DNA from 3 places in the Nocardia cyriacigeorgica GUH-2 genome. Region 1 is predicted to be linked to each of the others. Evidence: riboswitches for the same ligand, from Rfam matches in the RefSeq annotation. Region 1 holds a riboswitch; each other region holds the start of a gene.
The links. Region 1 has a riboswitch for S-adenosylmethionine ahead of NOCYR_RS04955 (bifunctional o-acetylhomoserine/o-acetylserine sulfhydrylase). Riboswitches for the same ligand answer to the same signal wherever they lie in the genome.
Positions count from the first base shown of each region.

Region 1 (10,505 bases):
GGAAGGCTCGTTCGTTCGTGCGTATCGAAACCCCACCAGGCGAAGGTGATCTTTACCGTGGTTGTAACCCGGAATTCAAGCGAGGTATGTCTTGGACTAGTGAGTTCAGGGTCGCTGAAAAATATGCGCGGACTCATGCCATGCGTACCGGTGAGGGTCAAGTTTACTCCACGCCAATGATTACCAGGCACGATGTGTTGGGTTTCTATGACGATAAACAAGAATTTGTACTGAATCCGCGCGGGTTGATTATTTCCCCGGTAGATATGCCGATTACGGGCGGCGTCCCGCCGTCCATGTCGAAGTGGTGGGTATCCCGAAACCCGTGGTAGATGCTAGCTAGATGTTGCGCGGGCGGACCGATGCCCGCAGGGAGGGCGGTTGGGCTGGATCCCGTGAACCACGAGTGCCCAGGCACCAGGTGAACTAGCCCTCAGGCGAAGAGGTTCTTGCGCGCACTGACGAGAGCCTCTCGCGCCGTAGAGAACGCGAGCGGGTCGGAGCTATACTCCGGCCCTCCGGAAGTGTCATTGGTGACTGCTGAGACCGCCTCGGCGGCCTCGTTCATGCCATAGAGCTCCAGCATGGCTGCGATGTTGTCAAGGTGTTCGAACGCCGCATCCTCAAGCTGCGCCACATCTGCCGCCTCTGGCGATGGGGAGACCCACCTCTTCAAATACGCGTTCTCGAAGTCGTTCAGGGCTGCAAGCGCGGACGCGAGTACTTCCAGCGCCGCTTTCCGATGCTCCCCTCGTCGCTGCTCGCGAATGTTCAGCAGCACGCCCCGATACGCAACGGCCGCTGCCGTAAGGGCGAGAAGGCCAGCGATGAGGGTTGCCCACGGCTGAGTAAGAGTCACGCCGCGACGATATCGGCGGGGTACGACAGGTTCGACGACAACGGATTTCGCCTCACTCGAGATTCGGCCTGGGTTCTGGTACGTTCGCCTACACAAGTCAGCCCCGGCCGGTGCGCCAACACCTTCCGGGGCCTGGGCGAGGAACTGAGGTAAGCAGTCCGACGCCGTGAGCGGGAGTTTAGTGCCCGCTTCACGTATTCGGCTATTCAGCCACTCTCTCCCTACCTTGGCGCTGTGTGCCCGTAGCGACCATTACGGGTAGACCGGCTTACCCCCGGTGCCGTCGCCCGTCAGAGGGGCTACAGCACTTATCCGATGACACAGAGCCGTACGTTAAGGCGGACTCGGAGTATCCCGGCGTGGTTGCCGGGCGGATCGGTGGGCGGCATCCAGGTTCCCTGTGCTCTGCGCTCTCCGGCCGGGCTCTGTGCAGTATCCCAGTCCCGGGGCACCGAGTAATCCCCGTGTGCCCGTGCGTACCAAGCAACCGAAGCGACCAACCGACCGGCGTGGCTCCTCGGCGTTAAGGGCGTTCCCGTGCCTTGCGGTACCGGGGTACCCCTGCGCTGCCCTTCGCTTCCCGCTCTCCCAGCGTAGGAGTTGGAGGACCTTTATCTATCTGTTGTGCGGAGCATGATGTTAGACTCATGGAACATCAGTCGGAACACGCCAACCATTCTGGGTGGGCCCGTCGAGACCCGATCACCCGGGTGGTGCGACGGCGAGAGCTTGTCGGTGGGGCCGGATACAGTGCGCCGCATGGTCAGCACATCGCACAATCCGGCGGGGGCGCAGCCGCCCGCACCAGGCTTCGCGCACGCCACGGCGGCCAAGGGCAGCACGATCATCCATCTGTCCGGGCAGGTCGGCGTCGATGAGTCGGGTGTGGTCGCCGAGGGGCTGGCGGCGCAGACGGCGCAGGCGTTGATCAATCTCGGCAAGGCGCTCGAGGCGGCGGGCGGGTCGGCGGCCGACCTGGTGAGCGTGCGGTTCTATGTGGTCGATTGGGATCCGTCGAAGTTCGAGGCGCTCGGGGCCGGTGGGGCGGCGGCGCGCGAGCACTACGCCTTCCCGGAGACCGCGGTGACGCTGGTCGGGGTCGCGGCGTTGTTCACTCCCGAGCACCTGATCGAGGTCGAGGGGGTCGCGGTCGTCGCCTAGGAAGCGGCCGACGGGGTGGTCGAAAGCCCTTGCGATGTCCAGCGCTCGCCGCAAGCGGCAGGTCTGCAACAATCGACGCGTGACCGATGCCGACACACCGACCGCCGAACGACGGCCCGGCGACAGTTGGGCGACGCAGTTCTTCCGCTGTCATCTGCCGATGGTGATCGTGGCGCTGGTCATCGTGGTGGCGATCGTGTTCGTGGCCTCGGAACGCTGGCGCCGCGGTGCGCTGTTCTTCGGCGGTGCGACGCTGCTGGCCGCGGCCTTCCGGCTGTGCCTGCCCACGGCGCGGGTCGGGTTGCTGGCGGTGCGTAGCAAGCCGTTCGACGTCGGCGCGCTGACGCTGCTCGGCAGCTCGATCGTGTTGATCGCGGCCACCATCAACACCCTCGGCGTCAGCTAGACTCCGCGGCGAGCTCAGCGCGCGTTGCGGGCCAGGTTCATGGTCTGGATCAGCAGCTTCGACACCGCCGCGGCCTCGGTGAGGAACCCGTCGTGCCCATCGCGGGAGTGCACGACCTCGAGCCCCTGACAGCCGGGCAGCCCGTCGGCCAGCTCCTGCTGGGTGTGGAGCGGGTACAGCCGATCGGAATCGACCCCACCGACCACGCACGGCACCGGCGTACTGGCCAGCGCCGCGGCGATACCGCCGCGTCCGCGCCCGACATCGTGCCGGTTCATGGCCTCGCTGAGCAGCACATAGGTCGCCGGATCGAAACGCTTGCACAGCTTTTCGGCCTGGTACTCCAGGTAGCTCTGCACCGCGTACCGGCCGCCGCGCCACGGATCCTCATCGCCCTGCGGCCGGTTCTCGAACCGGTGGTCCAGCTCGGCCTCGGTGCGGTAGCTCAGATGCGCGATGCGCCGGGCGATGCCCATCCCGGTGGTCGGCGCGCGACCGGTGTCGTGATAGTCGCCGCCCTGCCAGTCCGGGTCGGCCTGGATGGCCGCGATCTGAGTGGTCTGGGTGCCGATCTGATCGGCGGTCGCGCGGGCGCCCACCGCGAGCACCAGCGCCGACGCGACCCGCTCGGGCGCGCCGATCATCCACTCCAGCACCCGCATGCCGCCCATCGACCCGCCGACCACGGCGGCCAGCCGCTCGACGCCGAGCCGGTCCAACAGCGCGGCCTCGGCGGTCACCTGGTCACGGATGGAGATCTCCGGGAACCGTGAACCCCACGGCTTGCCGTCCGGCGCCGGCGAGGACGGCCCGGTGCTGCCCTTACAGCCGCCGAGCACGTTCGTCGCCACGATGCACCACTCGTCGGTGTCCAGCGGCGCGCCGGGCCCGACCATGCCCTCCCACCAGCCGGGCTGCGGGTGGATCTCGTCGGGCCCGCCGACCACGTGGGAATCGCCGGTGAGGGCGTGCTCCACCAGCACCACGTTGTCCAGGCCGGGCGACAACTCACCCCAGCGCTGCACGGCCAGGTGCACGTCGGGGACGGTCGCGCCGTTCTCCAGCGCGATATCCCCGACGGCGATGATGCCGAGGCGCCCGTCCGGCGGCGGCAACTCGGCCGCCGTCAGGCGGGGGCTGCTGTGGTCGGCGCTCACGGTCACGTCGCCGCCGCCGTCAGTCCGGCCCGCAGGTCGGTGAGGATGTCGTCGATTCCTTCGATGCCGACGGCGAGGCGGACGAGTCCGGGGGTGACGCCTGCGGCGAGTTGTTGTTCGGGGGTGAGTTGGGAGTGGGTGGTGGAGGCGGGGTGGATGACCAGCGACCGCACGTCGCCGATGTTGGCGACGTGGGAGTGCAGGGTCAGCGCGTCGACGAATTTCTTGCCGGCGTCGACCCCTCCGGCCAGTTCGAACGACACGATCGCCCCGACGCCTTTGGGGGCGAGTTGGCGGCCGCGTTCGTACCAGGGTGAGGAGGGTAGTCCGGCGTAGGCGACCGATTCCACCTGCGGCTGTTCGGTGAGGAACTGGGCGACAGCGACCGCGTTGGTGACGTGGCGTTCGATGCGCAGGCTCAGGGTTTCGATGCCTTGGGCGATGAGGAAGGCGTTGAACGGTGAGATGGCCGAGCCGAGGTCGCGCAGGAGTTGGACGCGGGCTTTCAACGCGTAGGCGGGGGCGCCGAGGTCGGCGAAGACCGCGCCGTGATAGCTGGGATCCGGGGTGGTGAACCCGGGGAAGCGGGACTGACCGTTGGTGTCGGTGGTGGTCCAGTCGAAGGTGCCGCCGTCGACGATCACCCCGGCGACCGCGGCGCCGTGGCCGCCGAGGTATTTGGTGGCCGAGTGCACCACGATGTCGGCACCGTGCGCGAGGGGCTGGATGAGGTAGGGGGTGGCGACGGTGTTGTCCACGATCAACGGCACCCCGGCCGCGTGCGCGACCGCGGCGATGCCGGGGATGTCGAAGACCACGCTGCTCGGGTTGGCGATGGTCTCGCCGAAGAAGGCCTTGGTGTTGGGCCGCACGGCGGCCTTCCACTGCTCCAGATCGTCGGGGTCGTCCACGAACGACACCTCGATGCCGAGCTTGGGCAGGCTGTAGCGGAACAGGTTGTAGGTGCCGCCGTACAGGTGCGGGCTGGACACGATGTGATCGCCCGCACCGGCCAGGTTGAGAATCGCGAAGGTCTCCGCGGCCTGCCCCGACGCCACCAGCAGCGCCGCGACACCGCCCTCGAGGGCGGCGATGCGCTGCTCCACCGCGTCCTGGGTGGGGTTCATGATCCGGGTGTAGATATTGCCGGGCTCGGCCAACCCGAACAACGCCGCCGCATGATCGGTATCGCGGAACGCGTAAGAGGTCGTCTGATAGATCGGCAGTGCACGGGCACCGGTGCCGGCGTCGGGGACCTGACCCGCGTGGATCTGCTTGGTCTCGAACGACCAGGAAGCGGTGGGATCGGGCGTGGTGGTGTCGGTCAAGGAAGGCTCCAGAAGGTGTTCGCCGGGATTACGGGGTTATCTGTGCGCAAGCGACAAACGACAACAACACATCTCGGTGACCTCCTACGTGCGCGCTTGCTTCCGGCTCTCGGAAGCCCGGTCCTCACCCGGAGCACCCCACCGCTGCAGGAGGGTTGCCGTCCAGCTAGCCGGGGCTTTGCACTGGCTCTCATGACCTGACCGACATCGTAACCGGCGGGCCCGCGCGACCCGAACCCCGCCTTCCCATGTCCGGGATCGGAAGGGGGTGACCTGCGGCGGAATCGGTGGCGGACCGTAATCCGCCTCACACCCTGCCCTACCCGCGCGGTGAGATAGCCACCAGCAGTACGCTTGTCTTGTTTGCACCAGACGTCTCGCGGACAACACGAGGCGTATACGTTGTCTGTTGAACAGCTGGGGTCCGCTCACAAGCGTGTTCGCCTGGCCGTGCAATGAGGGCACCATCCTAGGAGGACACGAAGATCCATGTCCAAGATCAAGGTTGAAGGCACCGTCGTAGAACTCGACGGCGACGAGATGACCCGGATCATCTGGCAGTTCATCAAGGACAAGCTGATCCACCCGTACCTCGATGTGAACCTCGAGTATTACGACCTCGGCATCGAGTACCGCGACAAGACCGACGACCAGGTCACGGTCGACGCCGCCAACGCCATCAAGAAGCACGGCGTCGGCGTGAAGTGTGCCACCATCACCCCCGACGAGGCCCGGGTCGAGGAATTCGGTCTCAAGAAGATGTGGCGGTCGCCCAACGGCACCATCCGCAACATTCTCGGCGGCACGATCTTCCGCGCGCCGATCATCATCTCCAACGTTCCGCGCCTGGTGCCCGGCTGGACCAAGCCGATCATCATCGGCCGTCACGCCTTCGGTGACCAGTACCGCGCCACCGACTTCAAGGTGTTCCAGGGCGGCACCGTCACCCTGACCTTCACCCCCGACGACGGCAGCGAGCCGATCGTGCACGAGGTCGTGAAGATGCCCGAGGACGGCGGCGTCGTCATGGGTATGTACAACTTCAAGAAGTCGATCGAGGATTTCGCGCGCGCGTCGTTCAACTACGGGCTGCAGCAGAACTACCCGGTCTACATGTCGACGAAGAACACCATCCTGAAGGCCTACGACGGCATGTTCAAGGACACCTTCCAGGAGATCTTCGACGCCGAGTTCAAGAGCCAGTTCGACGCGGCGGGCCTGACCTACGAGCACCGCCTCATCGACGACATGGTGGCCTCCTCGATGAAGTGGGAGGGTGGCTACGTCTGGGCCTGCAAGAACTACGACGGCGACGTGCAGTCCGACACGGTGGCGCAGGGCTTCGGTTCGCTGGGCCTGATGACCTCGGTGCTGCTGACCCCGGACGGCCAGACCTGTGAGGCCGAGGCCGCGCACGGCACCGTCACCCGGCACTACCGCCAGCACCAGCAGGGCAAGCCGACCTCGACCAACCCGATCGCGTCGATTTTCGCCTGGACCCGCGGCCTCGAGCACCGCGGCAAGCTGGACAACACCCCCGAGGTGATCGGTTTCGCGCAGACCCTCGAAGACGTGGTCATCAAGACCGTCGAGGGTGGTCAGATGACCAAGGACCTCGCGCTGCTCGTCGGCGGTGACCAGGGCTACCTGACCACCGAGGAATTCCTGGCGGCGCTGGACGCCAACCTGGCGCGCGCCCTCCGCTGAGCCGATCCGCTCGGCCACGACCACTGCCGGCCGTGTGCCGCCCCACCGAGGCGCCGCGGCCGGCGGACAAGGGTCATGCTGGACAAACGGGCACCCCGCACATCATGCGGGGTGCCCGACGTGTATCCGGCAGCAGCGCATCCGGATTCTCGATGAGTGTGTTCCGGGGCTGAGCACGGCGGCGGCGCGAACCGCATCTCGTGGCCGCCTCTTGAACATACCGACCTGCATGTAAAGGTAGAATCTGCCGAATGGCCAGAACCGCACTCTCCAAGCCCGCGCGCCGCACTCAGGAGCAGCGCAGTAGTGAGATGCGGGTGCGGCTGCTCGACGCCACCATCGACTGCCTGGTCGAGTACGGCTACGCGGGGACGACGACGCCGCGGGTCGCCGAACGCGCCGGCGTCACCCGTGGTGCGCAGGTGCACCACTTCGGGTCCAAGAACGACCTGGTGGTGGCGGCCATCAGTCACCTCGCGCAGCGCCGGGCCGAGACCGCCATGCGCGATATGGGCCGGGTGGAGAACGTCGACGATCCGGTCGACGCCGCCCTGGAATTCCTCTGGGAGCTGCACCAGGGTCCGCTGTTCATCGCCACCGTCGAGCTGTGGGTGGCCGGGCGCACCGATCCGGTGCTGGCGGCTGCGATGGAGAAGGTAGAGCCGTTCGTCAACAACGCGGTCCTGCTCGCGGTGGCGCGATTCGTCCCGGATGAGGTGCGGCGCAAGGACGCCCGCGATTTCGTCTATACCGCGATGGACGCCCTGCGCGGCATCCTGATCTCGAACTTCATCGACCCCGATCCCGACCGGGCGCGCCGGCGCTGGGGTCGCGCCTGCGCACATCTGCGCACGATCGCGGCGGCGGCCCTCACACCGGCGGTTTCCCCGGAGTAGCGCCTCGTGCAGCCGATCGGCTCGGCGCCCGGTTCAGCGGGGTAACCGAGTCGCCGCAGTGCTCGCGTCCGCCGCCGGCCGATGAGTTCCGGCTGGGTCCCGCCTGCCGTGTCCTCGGTGGCCTGTCTTCGGAGTTGAACTCGAGTGCCGCCGCCGCGAGCTGCGTCCCGCGCATTCCTCCGCACCGGCATGTCAACGGCCCGGTGAGCGCGGCCGGCCATCGTGCGGCAAGTTGATGGGAATGTTCGCACCCTGCGCTCTACCGGTGGCGATCTGCCTTCCCTGGATAGATCTGCGCGCATCCCTTGCGGCCTTACATACACGCTTGTATGTTTGTTTGTGGCTGAACCGCGCGGCTGGCGCGGTTACCTGTGAGCGGCTTACGAGAACTTCGGAGTCGCACAAGCTGAGGAGTTCGATGGCGAACAAGGTCTACGTCGTCGGTGTCGGGATGACGAAGTTCGAAAAGCCCGGCCGGCGCAAGAACGAAGACGGCAGCGACTGGGACTACCCGGATATGGCGCGCGAGTCGGGCACCAAGGCCCTCGCCGATGCCGGAATCGACTACCGCGAAGTGGAACAGGCCTACGTCGGCTACGTCTACGGTGAGTCGACCTCCGGCCAGCGCGCGGTCTACGAGCTGGGCATGACCGGTATCCCGGTGGTCAATGTCAACAACAACTGCTCCACCGGTTCCACCGCGCTCTACCTTGCGGCGCAGGCGATTCGGGGCGGCTTGGCCGAGTGCACGCTGGCGCTCGGTTTCGAGCGGATGAAGCCGGGCTCGCTGGAATCCACCTGGGACGACCGCGAGCAGCCCATGGGCAAGCACATTCTGGCGCTGGCCGAGATCTCCGAGGTGCTGTTCCCGGTGGCGCCGTGGATGTTCGGCGCGGCCGGTCGCGAACATATGAAGCAGTACGGCACCACGCCGGAGCATTTCGCCAAGATCGGCTACAAGAACCACAAGCACTCGGTGAACAATCCGTACTCGCAGTTCCAGGACGAGTACACGATGGACGACATCCTCGGCGCGCGGATGATCTACGACCCGCTCACCAAGCTCCAGTGCTCGCCCACCTCCGACGGCTCCGGCGCGGTGATCCTGGCCAGCGAGGCGTTCGTGGACTCGCACGATCTGGCCGGACAGGCCGTGGAGATCGTCGGGCAGGCCATGACCACCGACTTCGCCTCCACCTTCGACGGCACCGCCAAGAACATCATCGGCTACGACATGAACGTGCAGGCCGCCCGCCAGGTCTACGACCAGGCCGGCCTCGGCCCGGAGGACTTCCAGGTCATCGAGCTGCACGACTGCTTCTCCGCCAATGAGCTGCTGCTCTACGAGGCGCTGGGCCTGTGCGGTGAGGGCGAGGCGGCCAAGCTGCTCGACGCCGACCAGACCACCTATGGCGGCAAGTGGGTCGTCAACCCGTCCGGCGGCCTGATCTCCAAGGGCCACCCGCTGGGCGCGACCGGCCTGGCGCAGTGTTCGGAGCTCACCTGGCAGCTGCGCGGCACCGCCGACAAGCGTCAGGTCGAGGGCGTCACCGCCGCCTTGCAGCACAACATCGGTCTCGGCGGCGCCGCCGTCGTCACCGCCTACCAGCGCGCCGTGCGCTGATCCGACCACCCGAATTCCGCCGCGACACCGCGGAACCGTACTCGACGAGGAGCACGACCATGGGTCATATCGACGCCACCAAGAACCTCAACGCCGCCCCGGACGCCGTCTGGGCCGTTGTCTCCGACACCTCCACCTGGGACAAGTGGTTCACCATCCACGAGCGCTGGATGGAGGAGCCGCCCGCCACCCTGACCGCGGGCGCCAAACTGGTCGCCAAGATCTTCATGCTCGGCATGGCCAACAAGATCGAATGGGTGGTCGAGAGCGTCGACGCCCCCAACAAGCTGGTGCTCAGCGGCACCGGCATGGCCGGGGTGAAGGTGCGCTTCTCCTTCGAGATCCAGCCGGAAGGTGCAGGCAGCAAGTTCTCCGTCGACGGTGATTTCGAGGGTGCGCTGATCAAGGGCGCGCTCGGCAAGGCGGTCGAGAAGGACGGCGCCAAGCAGCTGGACAAGACCCTCGAGCAGCTCGACGCGCTGGCGTCGGCCTGAACGCGGACGCGCGCATGACGACCGGAACAGCGGGCACCAGCGTCGAATTCGACGATTCGGGCCTGAACGTCTGGAGCGACGAGGAGCGTTTCGAGGTCACCGCGGAGCGCATCGCCGAATACGCGGCCGCGACCAACGACCCGATCCCGGCGCATCTGGCGGGCGAGGTGGCCTCGCCGGTCTTCGGCATCGTCCCGGTCTTCGAGGCCATGATGATGCCGGTGATCGACGTGGTGCCGATGGACATCTTCGGCCGGGTGGTGCACGGGGAGCAGGACTTCCACTTCCACCGCCCCATCCGTCCCGGCGACAAGCTGGTCTCGCGGGCCAAGGCCATCGGCTACGAGGGCCGCGAGAACGGGACCACGATCACCATTCTCATCGAATGCCGCACCGAGGACGGGGAACTGGTCAACGAGCAGTACCTGACCGCGTTCTTCCGCAATATCGATGTCGGCACCAAGGTCGGCGAGCAGGCGCCGGCGCACAAGTTCGATCCGGCGCTGGCCGAGCAGCCGCCGCTGGCGACGGTCGCCCACCATGTGGACGACGACCAGACCTACCGGTACGCGCCCGCGTCCGGTGATCCGGTCCCGCTGCACCTCGACGAGCAGGTCGCCAAGGACGCCGGCCTGCCCGGCATCATCGCGCACGGGTTGTGCACCATGGCGATGTCGTCGTGGGGTGTGCTCACCGCCGTCGCCGGTTCGGATGTGCATCGGCTGAAGCGGTTCGCGGTGCGGTTTTCCAAGATGGTGTTCCCCGGCGACGATCTGGAGACCCAGATCTGGCGGGTCGGTGCCGAGGACGGCGCCACCACCTACGCCTTCCGGACCGCGCGCGGTGCGGACCTGGTACTCACCGACGGACTCG
Region 1 covers NC_016887.1:1,108,173-1,118,677, forward strand. The annotation lists gene NOCYR_RS04935 (hypothetical protein) at 434-859, opposite strand; gene NOCYR_RS04940 (RidA family protein) at 1,619-2,020, shown strand; gene NOCYR_RS04945 (DUF3017 domain-containing protein) at 2,181-2,426, shown strand; gene metX (homoserine O-acetyltransferase MetX) at 2,441-3,589, opposite strand; gene NOCYR_RS04955 (bifunctional o-acetylhomoserine/o-acetylserine sulfhydrylase) at 3,586-4,911, opposite strand; SAM riboswitch class IV at 4,999-5,109, opposite strand; gene NOCYR_RS04960 (NADP-dependent isocitrate dehydrogenase) at 5,401-6,618, shown strand; gene NOCYR_RS04965 (TetR/AcrR family transcriptional regulator) at 6,870-7,514, shown strand; gene NOCYR_RS04970 (lipid-transfer protein) at 7,933-9,138, shown strand; gene NOCYR_RS04975 (SRPBCC family protein) at 9,198-9,632, shown strand; gene NOCYR_RS04980 (MaoC/PaaZ C-terminal domain-containing protein) at 9,647-10,505, shown strand, end outside.

Region 2 (10,505 bases), 680 kb from region 1:
ACACAACCTCACCGACGGGCAGGTGCTCGATTCGCTGCACAGCAACCTGATCGCGTTGCCGCTGCTGGTGTTGTTCGCGCTGTGGGTCGGCGATTGGGCGATCCGGGCGTGGCGCGGGAAGCCGATGCGGCACTTCGGCATCAATGCCCTCACCATGTGGTCGATCTTCGGCTTCCTCGCGGTGTTCACGGTGTTGCGCAATACGCCGTGGGGTAGCTGGTTGACGCCGGTCTGAGCAGCCCGAACGCCCCCGCTCCCCGGCGAAACGGGGCAAGCTGGAAATAGGGCACCGGCCGGAAAGGACACAGCGCATGATCGACTCACTCAAGGCGCGGGTACGTGCCAAGCTGCTGCGTCAGCTCACCGAGGACGGACCCACCGACTCCGAGCAGGACGATCCCCGGCTGATCTCGGTGGAGAACGATCTCGATGCCCTCGACAGCGTCGCCGAGGACGACCCGCTGATCGAGGAACTCGCCAGCCGCTACCTGGTCTTCTGAACCACAACCGTCAGGCGCCGGTCGAGATCCCACCCGACGGCGGCAGCTGCGGCAACGGCGCGGCCAGCAGCCAGCTGTCCCACAGTGCACGCAACGGCAAGAGGCTGTAGTGCCCGGCCAGATCGGTGAACTCCTCGGTGGTCACCGACGAGTGGCGATAGCGGCGGGTCCATTCGCGCAGCATGTCGAAGAACGCGCTGTCGCCGAGCTCGAGCCGCAATGAATGCAGGCACAGCGCGCCACGTTTGTAGACGCGGTCGTCGAACATCCCGGCCGGCCCCGGATCACCGACGACGATGTCCTGCGGCTCCCGGGCCAGATTGTGCCGCGCGGCCCTGGCCATCTGGTCGGCGGTCGGCCCGCCGGAGGCCTCGGACCAGATCCATTCCGCGTAGCAGGCGAAGCCCTCGTGCAGCCAGATATCGCGCCACTGCCGGATGGTCAGGCTGTTGCCGAACCACTGATGGGCCAGTTCGTGGGCGACGAGGCGTTCGGCGCCGCGGCGGCCGTCGCAGTGGTTGGCGCCGAAGATCGAGATGCCCTGCGCCTCGATCGGGATCTCCAGCTCGTCATCGGTGACGACCACCGTGTACGCCTCGAACGGGTACGGTCCGAATTTGTCGATGAACACCGCGAGCATCTGCGGCTGCCGGGCGAAATCGTGGTCGAAGTTCGCGCGCAGCCGGACAGGAACCAGGGCATGCATGGGAACCGGCCCGCGCGCCGGGGCGATCCGATGTTTGCGGTACTGCCCGATCTGGATCGTCGCCAGATAACTCGACATCGGTTCGGACTGCTCGTAGACCCAGGTGGTCTGGCTGGCCTTGGTCTGTTTGCGCAGCAGTGTGCCGTTGGCGAGGGCGTAGTAGGGCGTGTCGGTGGTGATCGAAATGCGGTAGCTGGCTTTGGAACTCGGGTGATCGTCGCAGGGGAACCAGGATGCGGCGCCGTTGGGCTGGCTGGCGACCAGCGCGCCGTCGGTGAGTTCCTCCCAGCCCACCTCACCCCACGGGCCGCGCACCGGGCGCGGGGTGCCGGCGTACTGCACGGTGATCGCGAGCAGCCCACCGGCCGGGATCCGCTGCTGCGGGGTGATCACGAGTTTGCCGCGCTGATGGCTGTATTTCGCCACCTTGGCGCCGTTGACCAGCACCTTCGACACGGTCAGCGTCTGCGATAGGTCGAGCGCGAAGCGCGGGCGCACCTCGGTCGTGACGGCGGTGATGTCGGCGCGGGCGGCGAGCCGGTTGCTGGCGACCTTGTAGGTGAGGTCGAGTTCGTACCGTGAGACGCGGTAGCCCCGGTTTCCGTTCTGCGGCAGGTACTCGTCGATGGGGGCGTCGTAGAACTTGCCGCTCATCGGCCGGCGGCTCCGGGGTCGGAGGCCGCGGCCCAGGGCGCGATGGGATTGCCCCACCAGCGCGTCGACGGCGGCACGGTGTCACCGCGCATCACCAGCGAGGCCGGTCCGATGGTGGCGCCCGCGCCGATGGTGGCGGCGGGCAGCGCGACGCAGTGCGGGCCGAGGGTGGCGCCCGGCTCCAGGGTGACGGTGTCCATGGACATGATCCGATCGTGGAACAGATGGGTCTGCACCACACAACCGCGTTCCACCGTCGCGCCGTCGCCGAGGGTCACCAAATCCGCCTCCGGTAGCCAATAGGACTCGCACCACACACCGCGACCGATACGGGCACCGAGACCACGCAGCCACAGATTCAGAACGGGAGTACCCGTCGCGGCGCGCGCGAACCATGGTGCGGCAACCGTTTCGACGAAGCTGTCGGAGACCTCGTTGCGCCAGACGAACGAACTCCACAGCGGATGCTCCTCCGCGCCGATCCGGCCGATCAGCAGCCATTTGGCGGTGATCGCGCTCGCACAGGCCAGCGCGCCGGCGACCATCAGCACCACACCGGACAGCAGTGCGGCGCCCGGATAGCCGATGGTCTGCGCCAGCCAGGCCAGGGTGAACAGCACGCCGAGCCCGATCGCGAAGGTCACCAGCACCGGCAGTAACCGGCAGGTCTCCACCACGCCACGGAAGACCCGCAGCCGCAGCGGCGGATCGAAAGTGCGCTCGGTATCGGCGTTCTCGGCGGCGCGGCGCAGCCGCACGGGCGGGCTGCCCAGCCACGACGAGCCCGCCTTGGCCTTGCTCGGGGCCGCCGAGAGGACCGCGACCAGCCCGTTCTTCGGCACCCGGCGGCCCGGCGCGGTCATCCCGGAATTGCCGAGGAAGGCGCGTTTGCCGACCTTCGCCTCGCCGATGCGCAGCCAGCCGCCGCCGAGTTCGTAACTGGCGATCATGGTGTCGTCGGCCAGGAACGCGCCGTCGGCGACGGTGGTGAACTTCGGCAGCAGCAGCACCGTCGACGCCTCCACCCGCTTGCCGATCTTGGCGCCGAGCAGCCGCAACCAGATCGGGGTGAGCAGGCTGGCGTAGAGCGGGAACAGGAAGTTGCGCGCGCCGTCGAGCAAGCGTTCGGTGGCCCACACCTGCCAGCCGACACGGCTGCGGACCGGGTGGTAGCCCTCGGTGAGGCCGAGGCTGAGCACCCGCACCGCGAGCACCGTGGCCACCGCGTAGACGAGCAGGCTCAGCAGGGTGGCCACCGGCAGCATCAGCAGCCCGCGGCCGAGCGCACCGGCGATGGTGGTGGTGTCGCGGACCCACCAGACGATCAGGGCGCCACCGGCCGCCAAGCCGAGGATCGGCATCGCGGCCAGCCCCATCGAGCTGATCGCGAAGGCCAGCACCCAGTGCACCGCCCGCTTCGGAGTGTCGGCGGGCCAGCGATGGCGCGCCTTACCGACCTTCACCGCGGGCGAGCCGGCCCATTCCTGATCCGGCTTGACCTTCCCGGCCACCGCCGAACCGGGGGCGATCTCGGCGTCGCGGCCGATCTTGGTGCCGGGCAGCAGGATCGAGCGGGCGCCGATCACCGCGCCGCGACCGATCACGATGGGCCCGATGTGGACCACGTCGCCGTCGATCCAGTAGCCGGACAGGTCCACTTCGGGTTCCACGCTGCATCCGTCACCGAGTTCGAGCATGCCCGTCACCGGCGGCAGGGTGTGCAGGTCGACGCCCTTGCCGATCTTCGCGCCCAGCGCCCGCGCGAACGGCACCATCCACGGTGCGCCGGACAGGTTCTCGGCGCCACTGGCCTCCGACAACCGCACCGCCGCCCACAACCGCAGATGCACCGAACCGCCGCGCGGATAACTGCCGGGTTCCACACCGCGCAACAGCAGCCGGGCCCCGGCGACGCAGATGCTCATCCGGCCCAGCGGGGTGATGAAGACGACGAACAGCAGCAGCGTCCACCACCACGACAGCTGTGGCAGCCAGGGCAGCGCGCCGGCCCAGCCGGCGAGATTGCCCGCGATGGCCAGCCAGGTCAGCCATTGCAGGCCGGTCAGCGTGGTCAGCGGGATGGTGGCGAGCACCTGGGCGCATTGCGCGGACCGCGGCGTCGGGCGGACGGTTCGTTCGGCGACGGCGGCCGCGGGCGCGGTCTCGTCGAGCAGTTCGGCCAGCGCGCCCAGGCGGGGGTGGTCGTACAGGTCGGCGACGGCGATGCGCGGATACCGTTCGCGCAGCGCGGTGACCAGCTGGGCCGCCGACAGCGAGCCGCCGCCCAGGTCGAAGAAATCGGCGTCGGCGCCGGTGATCTCGGCGCCCAGGATCGAACTCCACAGCTCGGCCACCCACGCTGCCGTACCGGTGAGCCCGTGGTCGACGGTTTCGTCGCTGCCGGCCAGCGGCCAGGGCAGGGCGTCGCGGTCGACCTTGCCGGAGGTCCGGGTGGGCAGTCCGGGCACCACCACCAGGCGGGGGACCAGCGGCGCGGGCAGCTGTTCGGCGAGCTGCGCGCGGGCGGCCTTGAGGTCGTAGTCGGGCGGGGTGCCGGTGAGGTAGCCGACCAGGATCTGATTGCCCGCAGCGGTGGTGCGCACGGCGGCGGCCGCACCGCTCACCCCAGGCAGGTGTTGCAGGGCATTGTCGAGTTCGCCGAGTTCGATGCGGCGCCCGCCCACCTTGACCTGATCGTCGGCACGGCCGATGAAGACCAGTCCGGCCCGGTCGTTGCGCACCAGATCGCCACTGCGATAGGCGCGTTCCCAGCCGAGTGCTGCCAGCGGTGCGTACTTTTCGGCGTCCTTGGCCGGATCGAGGTAGCGGGCCAGGCCGACGCCGCCGATCACCAGTTCGCCGGATTCGCCCTCGCCCACCGGATTTCCGGCGGCATCGACCACGGCCAGATCCCAGCCGTCCAGCGGCAGGCCGATGCGCACCGGCCAGTTCCCGTCCAGCAGCGCCGCGCAGGCGACGACCGTGGTTTCGGTGGGGCCGTAGGTGTTCCACACCTCGCGTTCGGATTCCGGGTCGCCCGCCAGCCGTTCGGCCAGTTCCGGTGGTACGGCCTCGCCGCCGAAGATGAGCAGCCGCACCGGTTCCAGCGCCTCGGCCGGCCAGGTGGCGGCGAGCGTGGGCACCGTGGAGACGACGGTGATCTCGTGCCGCACCAGCCACGGCCCGAGGTCCGCGCCGGTGCGCACCAGCGCGCGCGGCGCCGGCACCAGGCAGCCGCCGTGCCGCCAGGCCAGCCACATCTCCTCGCAGGAGGCGTCGAAGGCGACCGACAATCCGGCCAGCACTCGGTCGCCGGGGCCGATCGGGGCGCCCTGGAGGAACAGCCGGGCCTCGGCGTCGACCAGGGCGGCGGCGTTGCGATGGGTGACCGCAACGCCTTTCGGGGTGCCGGTGGAACCGGAGGTGAAGATGATCCAGGCGTCGTCGGCGGGGGTGGGGAGCTGCGGTCCGCCGGGTTGCCCGTCGGTTGCCGGGCGGGCGTGTTCGGTGGCTGCGATCCCGTCGGCCGTCACGATGGCGGTGACGCGGGCCTCGCCGAACACCAGGCGGGCGCGTTCATCGGGGTCGTCGGCGTCGACCGGCACATAAGCCGCGCCCGCGTGCAGGACCGCGAGAATCGTGACGTAGAGCTCACGGGTGCCCGACGGCATCCGCACGCCGACCCGGTCGCCGCGTCGCACACCGGCCGCGCCGAGGCGTTCGACGGTCGCGTCGATCTCGGCCAGTAGTTCGGTGTAGGTGAGGGCGGTGTCGCCGTCGTCGATGGCGGGAGCGTCCGGGTGGGCGCGGGCGCTCTCTGCGAGGATGTCGACCAGCGTTCGCGCAGGTGGGGCGAGGGATGACCGTAGCAGCGGATCGAGCTCCGGGACCGAACCATCGGTGTCGATCTGCGGCTGGAGCATCACGTCCGGCCCACCTTCCTCAGCACTGTCCGGCAGTAGCCCTGTTCGGCGGTACGGCCTCACCAACTAATTCTCGAAGACGGTTGTTTCATACGAGGGTTACCAGTGGGCAAACGGAAAATGCCCCGGTGACCAGTAGTCAACGGTACCCGCAGGGCACGACGGGTTGACAGCGGCGCGGCCGGTCTGTCAATCTCGCCACAGGTCATGAGTGCCAGCGTCAAGCCCCGGCTTGCTGGCCGGCAACCCTCCTCCGCGGTGGGGTGCTCCGGGTGACGACCGGGCCGCCGCCCGACCGGGCGCGGCAAGCGCGGACTCGACGAATCTCTTGCCTTTCGCGAGTCCCTCAGCCGATGGGATGACGTGATGACCGCTGTGTTCGATCAGACCTGTGCCGCCCTCGCCCGGGTCTCCGGAGACGATCTCCATGTACCCCTCGTCCAGGGCGGGACCTGCACCTATGCCAATTTCGACTACGCCGCGAGCGCACCCGCACTGGCCCAGGTGACCGACCGGGTGCAGCGACTGCTGCCGTATTACGCCAGCGTGCACCGGGGCGCGGGCTATGCCTCGCGGATCTCCACCGAATGCTACGAAGCCGCCCGCGGTTCGGTTGCCCGTTTCCTGGACGCGGCCGACGACCAGGTGGTGGTCTTCACCCGCAACACCACCGATTCGCTCAACCTGCTCGCCGCCTGCGTGCCCGGTGACACGGTGGTGCTCGATGTCGAACATCACGCCAATTTCCTGCCCTGGCAACGGCATGGCCGGCGCGTGGTGCGCGCGGCCGACACGATCGAGGAGACCGTGCGCCGCCTGGTCGCCGAGCTCTGCTCGAAACCGGCTGCGCTGCTTGCGGTTACCGGCGCCTCCAATGTGACCGGCGAGGTGCTGCCGCTGGCCCGGCTGGCCGAGATCGCCCACCAGTGCGGCGCCCGCATCCTGGTCGACGCGGCGCAGCTGGCGCCGCATCGGCGAATCAGCCTGCGCGAGTGCGGGATCGACTATCTGGTGTTCTCCGGGCACAAGCTGTACGCGCCGTTCGGCGCGGGTGTGCTCGTCGGCAAGCGCGATTGGCTCGACGCGGCACCGCCGTATCTGGCCGGTGGTGGTGCGGTGCGCGAGGTGCGCGTCGACGGCACCGAATGGGCGCCCGCGCCGCAGCGGCACGAGGCCGGATCGCCGAATGTGCTCGGTGTGGCGGCGTTGGCTGCGGCCTGCGAGGCGCTGTCGGAGATCGACGCCGAGCGGGTGATCGCGCACGAGCGGCTGCTGGCCGACCGCTTGCGCGACGGGCTGAGCGCGATTGCGGGTGTGCGGCTGTTGCGGCTGTGGTCCGACAGCCCCGACGTCGTCGGGATCGTCGCGTTCACGCTGGACGGTTTCGCTCCCGGACAGGTGGCGGCGTATCTGTCGGCCGAACACGGGATCGGGGTGCGTGACGGTCGATTCTGCGCGCATCCACTGCTCGCGCGGCTCGGGCTCGACGGTGCGCTGCGCGCGAGCATCGGGCTGGGGACCTGCTCGGCGGACGTGGACCGGCTGGTTTCGGCGATCGCCGCGCTCGTGCACGACGGGCCGCGGTGGGACTACGCCTGCACCGACGGGCTGTGGAATCCCGCTCCGGAAACCCGGGCATTCACCGGTGCCGACACCGTCGGCGCGGCGCCCTGCGAGATCGGCTGAGCCTTAGTCCTCATCCAGCGGAGTAGGCCGGTGGTAGCGCCCGTTGTGATACAGCAGCGGCGCGGCCGCCGGCTTCTCCTCGGTGGCGTCGTGCACCCGGGTCACCCGGCCGACGATGAAGGTGTGGTCGCCGATGGGAATGCGCTGTTCGACGGTGGTGCGCAGCCAGATCGGGGTGCCGTGCAGGACCGGCTCGCCGGTGTCGAGCGTGGTCCACAGCGATCGGTCGGTGAACCGTTCCTCGGCGCTGCGCGCGAACCGCTGCGCGATATGCCGCTGGTGTTCGCCGAGGAAGTGGATCACCACCGACTCCGCCTCGCTCATCGCCGCCAGGCTCGACGAGGTGTGCGCGATATTGAACGACACCAGCGGCGGCTCCAGCGACAGCGAGGCGAACGAGGTCGCGGTGAACCCGACCGGGCCCGCCGGCGAACTCAACGTCACCACCGTCACCCCCGACGGATAGTGCCGCATCGAGGACCGGTACTGCTCGGCGGTGATCCCGCTCAGGTCGTCGGGCACCCGCAGGCCGGTGTCCGGTGCGGTCGGTTCCTTCGCGTCGCTCACCGTGTCGATTGTGCCGCTGGGGTCAGTCCACGTCGATCGGCAGCCCCGCCGTGATCCGCACCAATTCGCGGAAGGTGGTGCGGAACACCGCATCCGGATGACCGCCCGCCGCCCACAGTTCGCGGTGGCGGGACAGGGCGTTGTCGACCCAGGTGGGGATATTGGTCGGATGGCCGACGGGGGCGACGGCGTCCAAGGGGTGGCCGGTGACTTCGAGGACGAGTTCGTCCGAGGCGGGGGTGAGGGTGCCTTCCAGGCGGGCGCCGGTGCGGTCCAGGTCCACCTCGTGCGCGCCGGAGACCAGCAGTAGCACCGGATCGTCGTCGAGCAAGTACAGCCGGGCCAGGGTGATGGCGCCGATGTCGACGCCGAGGGCGCGGGCGGCGTCGGCGGCCGCGGTCGGACGATCCGGGTGAGTGACGATGACGCCGTGGTGGCCGCGGGCGATCAGGGTGTCCGCGACCCGGCAGGCGACCGGAGGTAGTGACCTGCGCATGAATCCAGGGTAGAGCGAACCGGTGGCGAGTGCCGGGTGAGTGATAACAGGTTCCCTCCCACACGGTATCACCGCCGTTACCGGCGTGTATACGCTGTACAGATGACTGAATGGCAGGCCTTCACCGTCGAAACCAGCGACCACGTAGCGCAGGTGACCCTGACCGGTCCCGGCAAGGGCAACGCGATGGGCCCGGACTTCTGGCGTGAGCTCCCGGAGATCTTCCACGCCCTCGACGCCGACCCCGAGGTCCGGGCGATCGTGCTGACCGGCTCCGGCAAGCACTTCTCCTACGGCCTGGATCTCCCCGCGATGAGCGGCACCTTCGGCCCGCTGCTGGCCGACAAGGCGCTGGCCGCTCCGCGCACCGACTTCCTGAACGAGATCCGGCGCATGCAGGCCGCGGTGACGGCGGTGGCCGACTGCCGCAAGCCCGTCATCGCCGCGGTGTCGGGCTGGTGCATCGGCGGCGGCCTGGACCTGATCGCCGCCGTCGACATCCGCTACGCCAGCGCCGACGCCAAGTTCAGCCTGCGCGAGGCCAAGGTCGCCATCGTCGCCGACATCGGCTCGCTGCACCGGCTGCCCGCCATCATCGGCGAGGGCCACCTGCGTGAGCTCGCCTACACCGGTAAGGACATCGACGCCGCGCGGGCGGAGAAGATCGGCCTGGTCAACGACGTCTTCGACGATCAGCAGGCCGCCCTGGAGGCCGCGCACGCGACCGCACGGGAGATCGCCGCCAACCCGCCGCTGGTGGTGCAGGGCGCCAAGGACGTGATGTACCAGCGCAATGCCTCCGAGGTAGCCGAAGGGCTGCGCTACGTCTCGGCCTGGAACGCGGCCTTCCTGCCGTCGGAGGACCTGACCGAGGCCATCCAGGCTGTCTTCGAGAAGCGCGCCCCGCAGTTCAAGGGGCGCTGAGCGAGTCGACCCTCAGCGCCGTCGGACCGGCGCCGGTAGCGCTCGCGGGCGGACGCCGCCGGGCACCGTGGACCGATACCGGTAGCGCCCGCGCACTCAGTCAGTCAGCCGGCAGACACCCAGCGCACAAACGCTGAGCGGCACATCACCGAGACCGAGCCCGTCGCAGGCTCTCGGTGATGTGCCGCTCGATCGTTCTCCGGCTACCGCCTGGCGGATCGGCCGTCGATCAGGAACTGTGGCTCAGTGCCCGCCCTGGTCCTTCAGACGCTGAATGGACGCCTCGACCTCGGCTTCGGCCTCGGCGCGGCCGACCCACTCCGAACCCTTGACGTACTTGCCGGGCTCGAGGTCCTTGTAGCGCTCGAAGAAGTGCTTGATCGCGGCCAGCTCGAACTCCGGGACGTCCTTCAGGTCCTGGATGTGGTCCCAGCGCGGGTCGCCGGCGGGCACGCACAGCACCTTGTCGTCGCCGCCTGCCTCGTCGGTCATCTTGTACATGGCGACCGGGCGGGCCTCCACGATGACGCCGGGGAACACCGAATCCGGCAGCAGGACCAGCGCGTCCAGCGGGTCACCGTCTTCGCCGAGGGTGTTCTCGATGTAGCCGTAGTCGGCCGGGTACACCATGGAGGTGTAGAGGAAACGATCGAGCCGGACCCGTCCGGTCTCGTGGTCCACCTCGTACTTGTTGCGCGAACCCTTGGGGATCTCGATGGTGACGTCGAACTCCACGCCAACTCCTTCTTCCGTTGCCTCTGGTGTACTGCTGCTGTTCAGCGGGCCGACGGCCGCCGACGCGCCAGGTCGTTCGGGGGAACGGTAGCCGAACGAGGATAGTCTGGGCCAAGCGGATGTGGCGGGCGTGAGGAGACGGCGGACAACGTGGTGGGTAAGAACATCGGCGGGCTGGCCTCGCGGCGACGGCGCCGGATGTGGATCGGACTGATCACCACGCTGGTGGTGCTGCTCGCGGTCGGTACCGGCGTCGCGGTGACGCTGAAGCCCTGGACCGAGGAGTTCCGCCACGGCGGGCTGACCATCGCCGA
Region 2 covers NC_016887.1:425,709-436,213, forward strand. The annotation lists gene NOCYR_RS01965 (DUF2752 domain-containing protein) at 1-235, shown strand, start outside; gene NOCYR_RS01970 (hypothetical protein) at 312-500, shown strand; gene NOCYR_RS01975 (M1 family metallopeptidase) at 511-1,860, opposite strand; gene NOCYR_RS01980 (Pls/PosA family non-ribosomal peptide synthetase) at 1,857-5,786, opposite strand; SAM riboswitch class IV at 5,987-6,100, shown strand; gene NOCYR_RS01985 (aminotransferase class V-fold PLP-dependent enzyme) at 6,150-7,469, shown strand; gene NOCYR_RS01990 (flavin reductase family protein) at 7,473-8,036, opposite strand; gene NOCYR_RS01995 (YbaK/EbsC family protein) at 8,059-8,532, opposite strand; gene NOCYR_RS02000 (crotonase/enoyl-CoA hydratase family protein) at 8,635-9,456, shown strand; gene NOCYR_RS02005 (inorganic diphosphatase) at 9,700-10,191, opposite strand; gene NOCYR_RS02010 (D-alanyl-D-alanine carboxypeptidase/D-alanyl-D-alanine-endopeptidase) at 10,390-10,505, shown strand, end outside.
Region 2: it holds a riboswitch for S-adenosylmethionine, as region 1 does, so the genes downstream of both, NOCYR_RS01985 (aminotransferase class V-fold PLP-dependent enzyme) here and NOCYR_RS04955 (bifunctional o-acetylhomoserine/o-acetylserine sulfhydrylase) in region 1, are expected to answer to the same signal.

Region 3 (10,505 bases), 1.5 Mb from region 1:
GGTCTCCCGCAACGACCTTCGCCCCGGCGACCTGGTGTCGTTCTACGGCGGCGGCCACTCCGCGCTGTACTCCGGCGGCGGCAAGGTCATCCACGCCGCCACGTCGGGCGAGGGCGTCGTCGAATCCGATATGGCGACAATGCCATTCGCGGGCGCGCGCCGGTACTGAGCCCGCTCACTCCACGATCGGCAGCGGAACCGTATCCATCGCTTCGGATTTCGGCAGATCCGCGCGCGGAATCGGCATGGTCGGCGCGGGCGGGGCATGCAGCGGCAGCGTCGGAGCCGGATCGTCGGCCGGACGCTGGACCGGCGGCAGCCGGTAGAAGGCGCGGGCATTGTCTTCGAGGACCTTGTGCATATCGGCGCCGACGACATCGCAGATCAGGTCGACGTCGGAGTCCTCGAACGGCCGCCCCGCGCGGGTACCCGGAAGGTCGGTGCCGAACATCAGGGCTTCCGGGTTCACCGCGTGAATGCGGCGCAGGGCGGTCGCGACATCCATATCGACGCGGCCGAACCCGGTGGCCTTCACCCTGGCGCCACGGTCGACCAGATCCAGCAGGAACGGCAGCCCCTCCTCGGACATGCCCATATGGTCGACCGACAGCGCGGGCAGCTTCAACACCACCGGTTGCAGCGAGGCCAGCATCTGGCCGTCGATATAGACCTCGACATGCCAGCCGGCCAGCTCATAGGCGCGCACCGCCTGCAACGTCATGGCGGCGATGTCGGCGGCGGCGCGCTTGAGGTTGAACCGCAGCGCCCGCACCCCGACCTTGTCCAGCTCGACGATCTCCTCATCGCCCGCATCCAGCGGCAGCCGGGTGACGCCCACCCAGCCCTCACCGAGCTCGGCAAGCGCCGCCCGCAGATAGCTCTGATCGCTGCCCTGGAAGGACGCGCTGACCACGGCCCCACCGGTGACGTCGAAGCGCGACATACGCTTTCGATAATCGTCGATGGTGTAGGGCTCCGGCAGGTAGCCCTCATTTTCGATCAGCGGAAACCGCGGATCGATGATGTGGACATGGGCATCGAACACGTGTACAGCATGCCTCAGCGTCGGATTTCGCGCTTCCCCGATCCGGGGGAGCGGTCAGATCAGACCTTGTGCGGCTCGCTGGCGCGCAGCATGTCCTCACGCTCGACGACCTTGACGCGCTCACGGCCTTCGGGCTCGCCGAGGGCGCGCTCGTGGGCGTCGAGGCGGTACCAGCCGTCCCAGGTGGTGAACGGGATGCCCTTGCCCTCGAGGAATTCGATCACCGCTTCGGGCTCGGGGCGCTCGGCGGGGGTGAAGTCCTTGCTGTCGTCGAGCAGGCAGGCCACGGTCTCATTGGCGTCGCCCTTGGTGTGGCCGATGAGGCCGACCGGGCCGCGCTTGATCCAGCCGGTGACGTAGGTGGCGGGCATGTACCGGGCGGCGCCGTCGGCGTCCTCGTCGGCCAGCACGCGACCGGCCTCGTTGGGCACCACGCCGGCCTGATCGTCGAACGGCAGGTTGCTGATGTTCTGCGACAGGTAACCGACGGCACGGTAGACCGCCTGCACATCCCAGGTCTTGTACTCGCCGGTGCCCTTGACGTTGCCGGTGCCGTCGAGCTGGGTGCGCTCGGTTTTGAGGCCGATGACCTTGCCGTTCTCATCGCCGATCACCTCGGCGGGCGATTCGAAGAAGTGCAGGTACAGCCGGTGCGGGCGGTCGCCCTGGTCGCGGATGGCCCACTGCTCGAGGGTGTTGGCGACCATGTCGACCTGCTTGGAGTGGCGGCGCGCGGCCTCGGAGCCCTCGTCGTAGTCGATGTCCTCGGGGTCGACGATGACCTCGATGGTCGGCGAGTGGTCCAGTTCGCGCAGCTCCAGCGGGGTGAACTTGGCCTGGGCCGGGCCGCGGCGTCCGAAGACGTGCACCTCGACGGCCTTGTTCTCCTTGAGGCCCTTGTAGACGTTCGGCGGGATCTCCGTCGGCAGCAGCTCGTCGCCGGTCTTGGCGAGCACGCGCGCGATGTCGAGCGCGACGTTGCCGACACCGAGGACGGCGACCTTCTCCGCGTCCAGCGGCCAGGTGCGCGGCACGTCCGGGTGGCCGTCGTACCAGGAGACGAAGTCGGCGGCGCCGTAGGAGCCGTCCAGGTCGATGCCGGGGATGGGCAGGGCGCGGTCGGCGTTGGCGCCGGTGGAGAAGATCACCGCGTCGTAGTAGACCCGCAGGTCGTCGAGGGTGATGTCGGAGCCGTAGTCGATATTGCCGAGCAGGCGCACCTGCGGCTTGTCGAGCACCTTGTGCAGGGCGGTGATGATGCCCTTGATGCGCGGGTGGTCGGGCGCGACGCCGTAGCGGATCAGGCCGAACGGCGCGGGCATGCGCTCATAGAGGTCGATGGACACATCCGCATCCGACTTCATCAACGCGTCGGCGGCGTAGATACCGGCCGGTCCGGCACCCACGATCGCGATGCGGAGCGGGCGTGCAGCTGCGGTCTGTTCGGTCATCGTTTACGCGCACCTTATTGGTCGAGACAGTTAATGGGCGTCGGTGTTTAGCTTAGGCTAACTTGACGCACGGCTGGATTTCACCTGCACGGCACCGGCCGCGATCCCGCCGATTCTATCGGGGGGCTCTCCGGTGGCCTCGGGGGACCAGGGATCATCAGCTCATGAGCGATCAGCAGCCAGATCCGGCAGACGCCCGGCGCGAACCGGCCGACGAGCGCGAATCGGGCGATTCGACCCGGTCGATGGCGCCGTTCATGATCGCCGCGGCGATCGCGGCCCTCGTGCTCGCCGTAATCGTCATCGCCGAGGTGGTTTCGCCCGTTGAGAAAAATGTCACAGAGGCCGACCGGGTGGCCGCCGCGGTGCGGGATTTCGGCGAGGTGAGTTCGCGGTATGGGCTGCTGCCGCCGGAGGAAGCGGTGTGCCCGGACTTCGATCCGAAACGCTCGCCGATGGCCGGCCGCCTGGACGAGGGCGAGACCGGAAAAGCCGTAGAAATCACGAAACTAGAGGATCTGAACGTCGACGGCGACCGCGCGACGGCCACCGTCACCAGCAAGGTCGACGGCGCCGAGGCGACCGGAACCTGGACCCTGAAACGGGTCGACAACACCTGGCTGGTCTGCCCCTGAACCCCAGCGCAACGCCCTGATCGGGGGTTTGACACGGCAACCCCCGGCCAGGCAATCTCATCTCAGGTCATGAGTGCCAGCGTCAAGCCCCGGCTTGCTGGCCGGCAACCCTCCTCCGCGGTGGGGTGCTCCGGGTGACGACCTGGCGCGCATCGAAGCCAGATGCGGCAAGTGCGGATTCTCGAGGAAGGTGCCACACATGACTTATGCCGGCGACATCACCCCGAAACAGGCGTGGGAGATATTGCGCGACGATCCCCGAGCGGTCCTGGTGGACGTGCGGACCGAGGCCGAATGGAAATTCGTCGGCATCCCCGACACCAGCGCCATCGACCGGCAGACCGTCCTGATCGAATGGGTCGACGGCACCGGCGCGCGCAACCCCGAGTTCGCGCAGCAGTTGCGCACCATCCTCGACGGCCGCGATCCGGATGCCCCCGTGGTGTTCCTGTGTCGCTCCGGCCAGCGTTCGGCGCATGCCGCCGCCCTGGCGACCAGTGCGGGCATCGAGCCGTCCTACAACGTCAGCGAGGGTTTCGAGGGCCCGCTCGACGAGTCCGGTCACCGCGGTGGCGCCGGCTGGCGTGCCGACGGCCTGCCCTGGCGGCAGTCGTGATCACCGGCGGCGCGTTCGACCGGCCGCTGCCGGAGGGGGTCGGTCCCGCCACGCTCGGTGTGCGCGGTGGACTGCGGCGTTCGGGGTTCGAGGAGACCTCCGAGGCCCTGTACCTGACCTCGGGTTTCGTCTACGAGAGCGCCGAGGCGGCCGAGGCGGCCTTCACCGGCGACGTCGAGCATTTCGTCTACTCCCGCTACGGCAACCCGACGGTCGCCACGTTCGAGGAGCGGATGCGGCTGATCGACGGCGCCGAGGCGTGTTTCGCCACCGCCAGCGGTATGGCTGCGGTCTTCACCGCGCTCGGTGCGCTGCTCGGCGCGGGTGATCGGCTGGTGGCCGCGCGCAGCCTGTTCGGTTCGTGTTTCGTGGTGTGCAACGAGATCCTGCCGCGCTGGGGTGTGGAAACGGTGTTCGTCGACGGCGAGGATCTCGATCAGTGGGAGCAGGCGCTGTCGGTGCCCACCACCGCGGTGTTCTTCGAGACCCCGGCCAACCCGATGCAGACCCTGGTCGATGTGCGCCGGGTGAGCGAGATGGCGCATGCCGCGGGCGCGAAAGTGGTGCTGGACAACGTCTTCGCGACGCCGCTGCTGCAACGCGGCTTCGAACTCGGCGCCGATGTGGTGGTGTACTCGGGGACCAAGCACATCGACGGACAGGGCCGGGTGCTCGGCGGTGCGATCCTCGGTTCCGAGGAATACATCGGTGGTCCGGTCAAGAATCTGATGCGCCATACCGGGCCCGCGTTGAGTCCGTTCAATGCGTGGACCTTGCTCAAGGGCCTGGAGACGATGCCGCTGCGGGTGAAGCATTCGACCGAATCCGCGTTGCGGATCGCGCGGTTCCTGGAGGGCAACGACGCCGTCAGCTGGGTGAAATACCCGTTCCTGGAATCGCATCCGCAATACGATCTGGCCGCGAGCCAGATGAGCGGCGGCGGCACGGTGGTGACCTTCGAGTTGAAGGCGCCCGAGCACGAGGCGAAGAAGCGCGCCTTCGAGGTGCTGAATCGGCTGCGCATCGTGGACCTGTCCAACAACCTCGGCGATGCCAAGACCCTCATCACCCATCCGGCCACCACCACGCATCGCGCGATGGGTCCGGAGGGTCGCGCAACCATCGGGCTCACCGATGGGGTCGTGCGTATCTCGGTGGGGCTCGAGGATGTGGAGGATCTGCTCGGCGATCTGGAGCATGCGCTGAGCTGAGTCTCAGCTGCGGAAAGGCCGGTGCCCGGTGGTGGTGCCGGCCTTTTTCATGCCCGCACCATTGACAGTATGCTGTCAAATATGACAGCATACTGTCATGACCACGAAGACAGTGCACGTAGCCGTTTACGATCTGCTCGCCGACTGGGAAGTGGGTGCGGCGATCGCGCAGATCAACCACAACGTGGGCTTGCAGCGTGAACCCGGCAGCTTTCAGGTCCGCACCGTCGCGCCGACGAGCGAGCCCGTGACCACCATGGGCGGGATGCGCATCGTGCCGGATCTGGCGCTGGCCGAACTCGACGCCGCCGACAGCGTGCTGCTGATCCTGCCGGGTTCGGAACTGTGGGATCGCGGTGGACTGAGCGGATTCGCCTATGCCGCACGGAAATTCCTCGATGCAGGGGTTCCCGTCGCTGCCATCTGCGGCGCCACCTTCGGCCTCGCCAAAGAGGGGCTGCTCGATGATCGCGAGCACACCAGCGGCGCCGCGGAGTACCTCGCCGCCAGCGGATACGCCGGCGCGGACAACTATGTCGAAGCCGCCGCGGTGACCGATGGCGATCTGATCACCGCGGGCCCCACCGCGCCGTGGGAGTTCGCTCGCGAGATCTTCGCCAAGCTCGACCTGTACGAGTCGCACGTCCTCGATGCCTGGTACCGGCTGTTCGCCAAGAGCGACCCGTCGGCGTTCCCGGTGCTGGCAGAGTATGAGGCCAGGGCGGCGGCCTCGTGAGTGCCGAGGCCGCAGAAGCTGCCGCCGCGCGGGCCGAGCAGGTTCTGTTCAGCACCGCCGCGATCACCACGTTCCGGCTCAATGGCCAATTCCTCGCCATCGCCGAGGAATTGGCCGAACCGGCCGGGCTGACCGCCGCCTGGTGGCAGGTGCTCGGTGCCGTGCTGCACGAACCGCTGCCGGTCGCGGGGATCGCCCGCGCCATGGGCATCACCCGCCAGAGCGTGCAGCGCATCGCCGATCTGCTCGTGGACCGCGGGCTGGCCGAATACCGCCCGAACCCGGCCCACCGCCGCGCCAAACTCGTCGCCATCACCGAAGCCGGCCGCACCGCCAACTCCCGCATCAACCCCGGCCACGCCGCGATGGCGCAGCGCCTGGCCGATGAATTGGGCGCGGACTTTGCGCCGACGGTCGCCGCCCTGACTCGGCTCAGCGAAGCGCTAGATGCGATCGGCTCGCCGGGTGATTGAGGCCGGGCCGGCGTGATCACCGCTGCCGCTCGACTGGGATATCGCTGCGAGCGGTTCGCCGGGTAGCCACGGCCGATTCTCCGGCTGCCGAGATGATTGCCGATTCGGCCAGGCGCACAAGGGCACTCGCCGCAGCCGGCCCGCATCTGCTCGCGCTCAGGCTTTCGTCGGCCGTTATGCGACGACCTCAGCGACGTGGCGCGGTGAAATCGATCTGCCGGTGGGCATTGGCGAGAGCGGTGACGACGCAGGTGCCGAGCGGGCCGGTGCGGTCGAAGAGGGTGGCGGTGCCGATCGAAATGCCCGCCGCGGCAAGGGTGTTGTCGGCGCGCAGGCCGAGTTCGTGGCCGATCGGCAGGCGGGCGAGGGTGAGGGTCATATCGGCGTTGATGTAGCCCTGGCCGTCGGAACCCCAGTGGCAGACGTGGTTGGCGGAGTCGCCGAGGATGGCAGCACGCTGGAACGGCGTGAGCTCCTCGCCCGCCACCAGCGGCGGCAGGCTGTGCCAGGAAATCTTGCGGTCGGCGTTCTGGTTCGCAGCGATGTCCTGCGACCACTCCCGGTCGCCGCTTTTGAACATGCCGCGCTCACCCTCGGGCGAGAGCCGCCGCTGCGGCACCGGCAGTTCGAGATTCTGGCTCCACACCTGGCCCGGCGGCTCGGAGCCGGTGGTCAGGAACACCGCGGTCGCACGGGCGCGGACCTCGTCGTTTTGGACGATGTGAGCGTCGGCCACGAGGATCCGCTTACCCTCGCGCACCACCTCGCTGTGCACCGCGAGCGGCTCGTTCAGCACCGGGCGGAACAGGTCGGCCGTCATCCGTGCCGGGACGAACCCCGCCGGGCAATGTGTCTCCAGCTGACGGCCCAGCGCCCCGCAGACCGCAGTGCCCCCGATTTGGTTCGGCGACCAGCGGCTGACCGCGAGTTTCGCCGGGACGAGCAGGTCCGCTTCGCTGGTGAAGAAACTGATCATCCCGTCGGCACCCTTCGCACGATCCTTCGTTCTGCGAAACGTAACACGTGCCAGTTTCGCCGGCCCGCCCCAATCAGTCCGCGAACGGCGTCTCGGTACGGCCGATGAGATCGGCGACCGAATCCACCACGAGGGTTGGGCGGTAGGGGTACTGCTCGACGGAGGCGCGGGTGGAGATGCCCGAGGTCACCAGCACGGTGCGCATGCCCGCCTCCATTCCGGAGATCACGTCGGTATCCATGCGGTCGCCGATCATGACACTGGTCCGCGAATGCGCGCCGATGCGACGCAGCGCCGAGCGCATCATCAGCGGGTTGGGTTTGCCGACGTAGTACGGTTCCCGTCCGGTCGCGCGGGTGATCAGGGCGGCGACCGAACCGGTCGCGGGCAGCACGCCGTCGCGGGACGGGCCGGTGGCGTCGGGGTTGGTGGCGATGAACCGCGCGCCGCGCTCGACCAGCCGGATCGCGGTGGTGATCGCCTCGAACGAGTAGGTGCGGGTCTCGCCGAGCACCACGTAGTCCGGGTCACTGTCGGTGAGCACGTAGCCGATCTCGTGCAGCGCCGTGGTGAGCCCGGATTCGCCGACCACATACGCGGTGCCCTCGGGGCGTTGATCGTTGAGGAAGGTGGCCGTGGCCAGCGCGGAGGTCCAGATCGCCGACTCCGGGATATCGAGACCGCTGTGGCGCAGCCGGGCCTGCAGATCGCGGGGCGTGCGGATGGAGTTGTTGGTGAGGACCAGGAACGGGATCTCCTTGGCCCGCAGCTCGGCGAGGAATTCGTCGGCGCCGGGGATCAGATGATCCTCGTGCACGAGCACACCGTCCATATCGGTCAGGTAGGAAAGGATCCGATCGTCTGCGGAGGTCACCCGGCCAATTGTCCGCTATCGCCGCCGTATGGGCCGCTCTGGGCGACACGCCACGCTGATGGTTATGGTCGAAGTGACGAATGTGCGGTGACCCCGCACGAAGCGACAGGAGTGGCGCAGGTGGCGGATCTCAAACTCGGGTACAAGGCGTCGGCCGAACAGTTCGGGCCAAGGGAACTGGTGGAACTGGCGGTGCTGGCCGAGGAGCACGGCCTCGACAGCGCGACGGTCAGCGACCACTTCCAGCCGTGGCGGCACAAGGGCGGCCACGCGCCGTTCTCGCTGGCCTGGATGGCCGCGGCCGGTGAACGTACCGAGCGCATCCTGCTCGGCACCTCGGTGCTCACCCCGACCTACCGCTACAACCCGGCGGTGATCGCGCAGGCGTTCGCCACCATGGGCTGTCTGTATCCGAACCGGGTGATGCTCGGCGTCGGCACCGGCGAGGCGCTCAACGAGATCGCCACCGGGTACACCGGCGAATGGCCGGAGTTCAAGGAGCGTTTCGCACGGCTGCGCGAATCCGTCGACCTCATGCGCGCGCTGTGGACCGGTGAACGCACCGATTTCGACGGCCAGTACTACCGCACCGTCGGCGCGTCGATCTACGACGTGCCCAAGGGCGGCATCCCCGTCTACATCGCCGCAGGCGGACCGCTGGTGGCCAGGTACGCCGGCCGCGCCGGTGACGGCTTCATCTGCACCTCCGGCAAGGGCATGGACCTCTACACCGAGAAGCTGATGCCCGCCGTCGCCGAGGGTGCGGCCAAGGTGGGCCGCGAGGTCGCCGATATCGACCGGATGATCGAGATCAAGATCTCCTACGACACCGATCCGGAACTGGCGCTGGAGAACACCCGGTTCTGGGCGCCGCTGTCGCTGACCGCCGAGCAGAAGCACTCCATCACCGACCCGATCGAGATGGAAGCCGCCGCCGACGCGCTGCCGATCGAGCAGATCGCCAAGCGCTGGATCGTCGCCAGCGACCCCGACGACGCCGTCGCCCAGATCAAGCCGTACCTGGACGCGGGCCTCAACCACCTGGTCTTCCACGCGCCGGGGCACGACCAGCGACGGTTCCTGGACCTGTTCCAGCGCGATCTGGCGCCGCGGTTGCGCGCGCTGGGCTGAGCGTGACGGCCCAGCCCACCGGCGGCGCCTTGTACGCAGGCGGCGCTGGGGCTGGGCCACGATCTCCCGGTATCGCGGCGACAGGTCTCCGGCCGACGCCGCTCGAACCCACCCACTGACGGCGAGCTCAGATCTCGGCACGGTCGATCGAGTGCTCGCGTATGTCGGTCGCCGATTGCCCGGTGGCCGGGCGTCGCCGAAGGGCGCGAATCAGGCGCGGGTGAGGGCGAAGATGCGCAGATCGCGGGTGGTGCGTTCGCGGTAGGCCCCGTAGGCGGGCGTGATCTCGATGAACCGCTCGTAGATGGCGTCCTTGGCCTCGTCCGGGACCGGCGTCGCGGTGACCGGGATGGTCTCGCCCGCGATGACGACGGTCGCGGCCGGGTTCGCCAGCAGGTTCGACGTCCACGCCGGATGGTGCGCCTGGCCGAAATTGCTGCCAACCACGTAAAGGGTGTCGCCATCGTGCACGTACAGCAGCGGCTGGGTGCGCGGCTGCCCGGATTTGCGCCCGGTGGTGGTGAGCAGGATGACCGGCGCGCCGATCGGCCCGAGCAGGGTGCGTTTGCCGTTGGTGCGGCGCAGCACCGCGCGGTCGGCGGGGGTCAGGGTGCGGATCAGCCACGAACCGGGCTTGCTCGCGGCGATCGGATGCGCGAGTCGCGAGAGCAGATTGTCGCGGGAACCCCATTGGGTATTCGGAAACGGCTCGGCCATTCCGGGGACTATATCCGCGCGCCGCGGTAGCTTCCGCCGCTCGGCCGCGTCGCGGGTGTTGGATACGGCACGATGCTCGCCGTCGCCCGGTCCGATTGCCACCGGTTCACTAAGCTCTGCGATATGGCCGACCTAGCTCCGTCCACCGTGTACATCGCGTCACCGGAAGGCGACACCGGCAAGAGCACGGTGGCGCTCGGCGTCTTGCAGATGCTGTGCGCGACCACCGCGCGGGTCGGGGTGTTCCGGCCGATCACCCGCTCCACCGACGAGCCCGATTACATCCTGGAGCTGCTGCTCGAGCACAGCACCGCCGACATCGATTACGCGCAGGCCATCGGCGTCACCTACGAGCAGGTGCACGCCGATCCGGACGCCGCGATCAGCGAGATCGTGATGCGGTTCCACGAGGTCGCCAAGGCCTGCGATGCGGTGGTGGTGGTCGGCAGCGACTACACCGATGTGGCCAGCCCCAGCGAGCTGCGCTACAACGCCAGGATCGCGGTGAACCTCGGCGCGCCGGTGCTGCTGGTGGTGCGCGGCTCCGAGCGCACGCCCGACGAAGTCAAGCAGTTGGCCGAGCTGTGTTCGTCGGAGCTGTCGGCCGAGCATGCGCAGCTGGTCGCGATCATCGCCAATC
Region 3 covers NC_016887.1:5,782,818-5,793,322, reverse strand. The annotation lists gene NOCYR_RS28010 (C40 family peptidase) at 1-169, shown strand, start outside; gene NOCYR_RS25995 (amidohydrolase family protein) at 176-1,045, opposite strand; gene NOCYR_RS25990 (FAD-dependent oxidoreductase) at 1,105-2,496, opposite strand; gene NOCYR_RS25985 (hypothetical protein) at 2,754-3,131, shown strand; SAM riboswitch class IV at 3,197-3,311, shown strand; gene NOCYR_RS25980 (rhodanese-like domain-containing protein) at 3,331-3,747, shown strand; gene NOCYR_RS25975 (O-succinylhomoserine sulfhydrylase) at 3,744-4,958, shown strand; gene NOCYR_RS25970 (DJ-1/PfpI family protein) at 5,056-5,694, shown strand; gene NOCYR_RS25965 (MarR family winged helix-turn-helix transcriptional regulator) at 5,691-6,167, shown strand; gene NOCYR_RS25960 (acyl-CoA thioesterase domain-containing protein) at 6,355-7,143, opposite strand; gene NOCYR_RS25955 (HAD-IIA family hydrolase) at 7,217-7,975, opposite strand; gene fgd (glucose-6-phosphate dehydrogenase (coenzyme-F420)) at 8,138-9,148, shown strand; gene NOCYR_RS25945 (nitroreductase/quinone reductase family protein) at 9,359-9,865, opposite strand; gene pta (phosphate acetyltransferase) at 9,989-10,505, shown strand, end outside.
Region 3: it holds a riboswitch for S-adenosylmethionine, as region 1 does, so the genes downstream of both, NOCYR_RS25980 (rhodanese-like domain-containing protein) here and NOCYR_RS04955 (bifunctional o-acetylhomoserine/o-acetylserine sulfhydrylase) in region 1, are expected to answer to the same signal.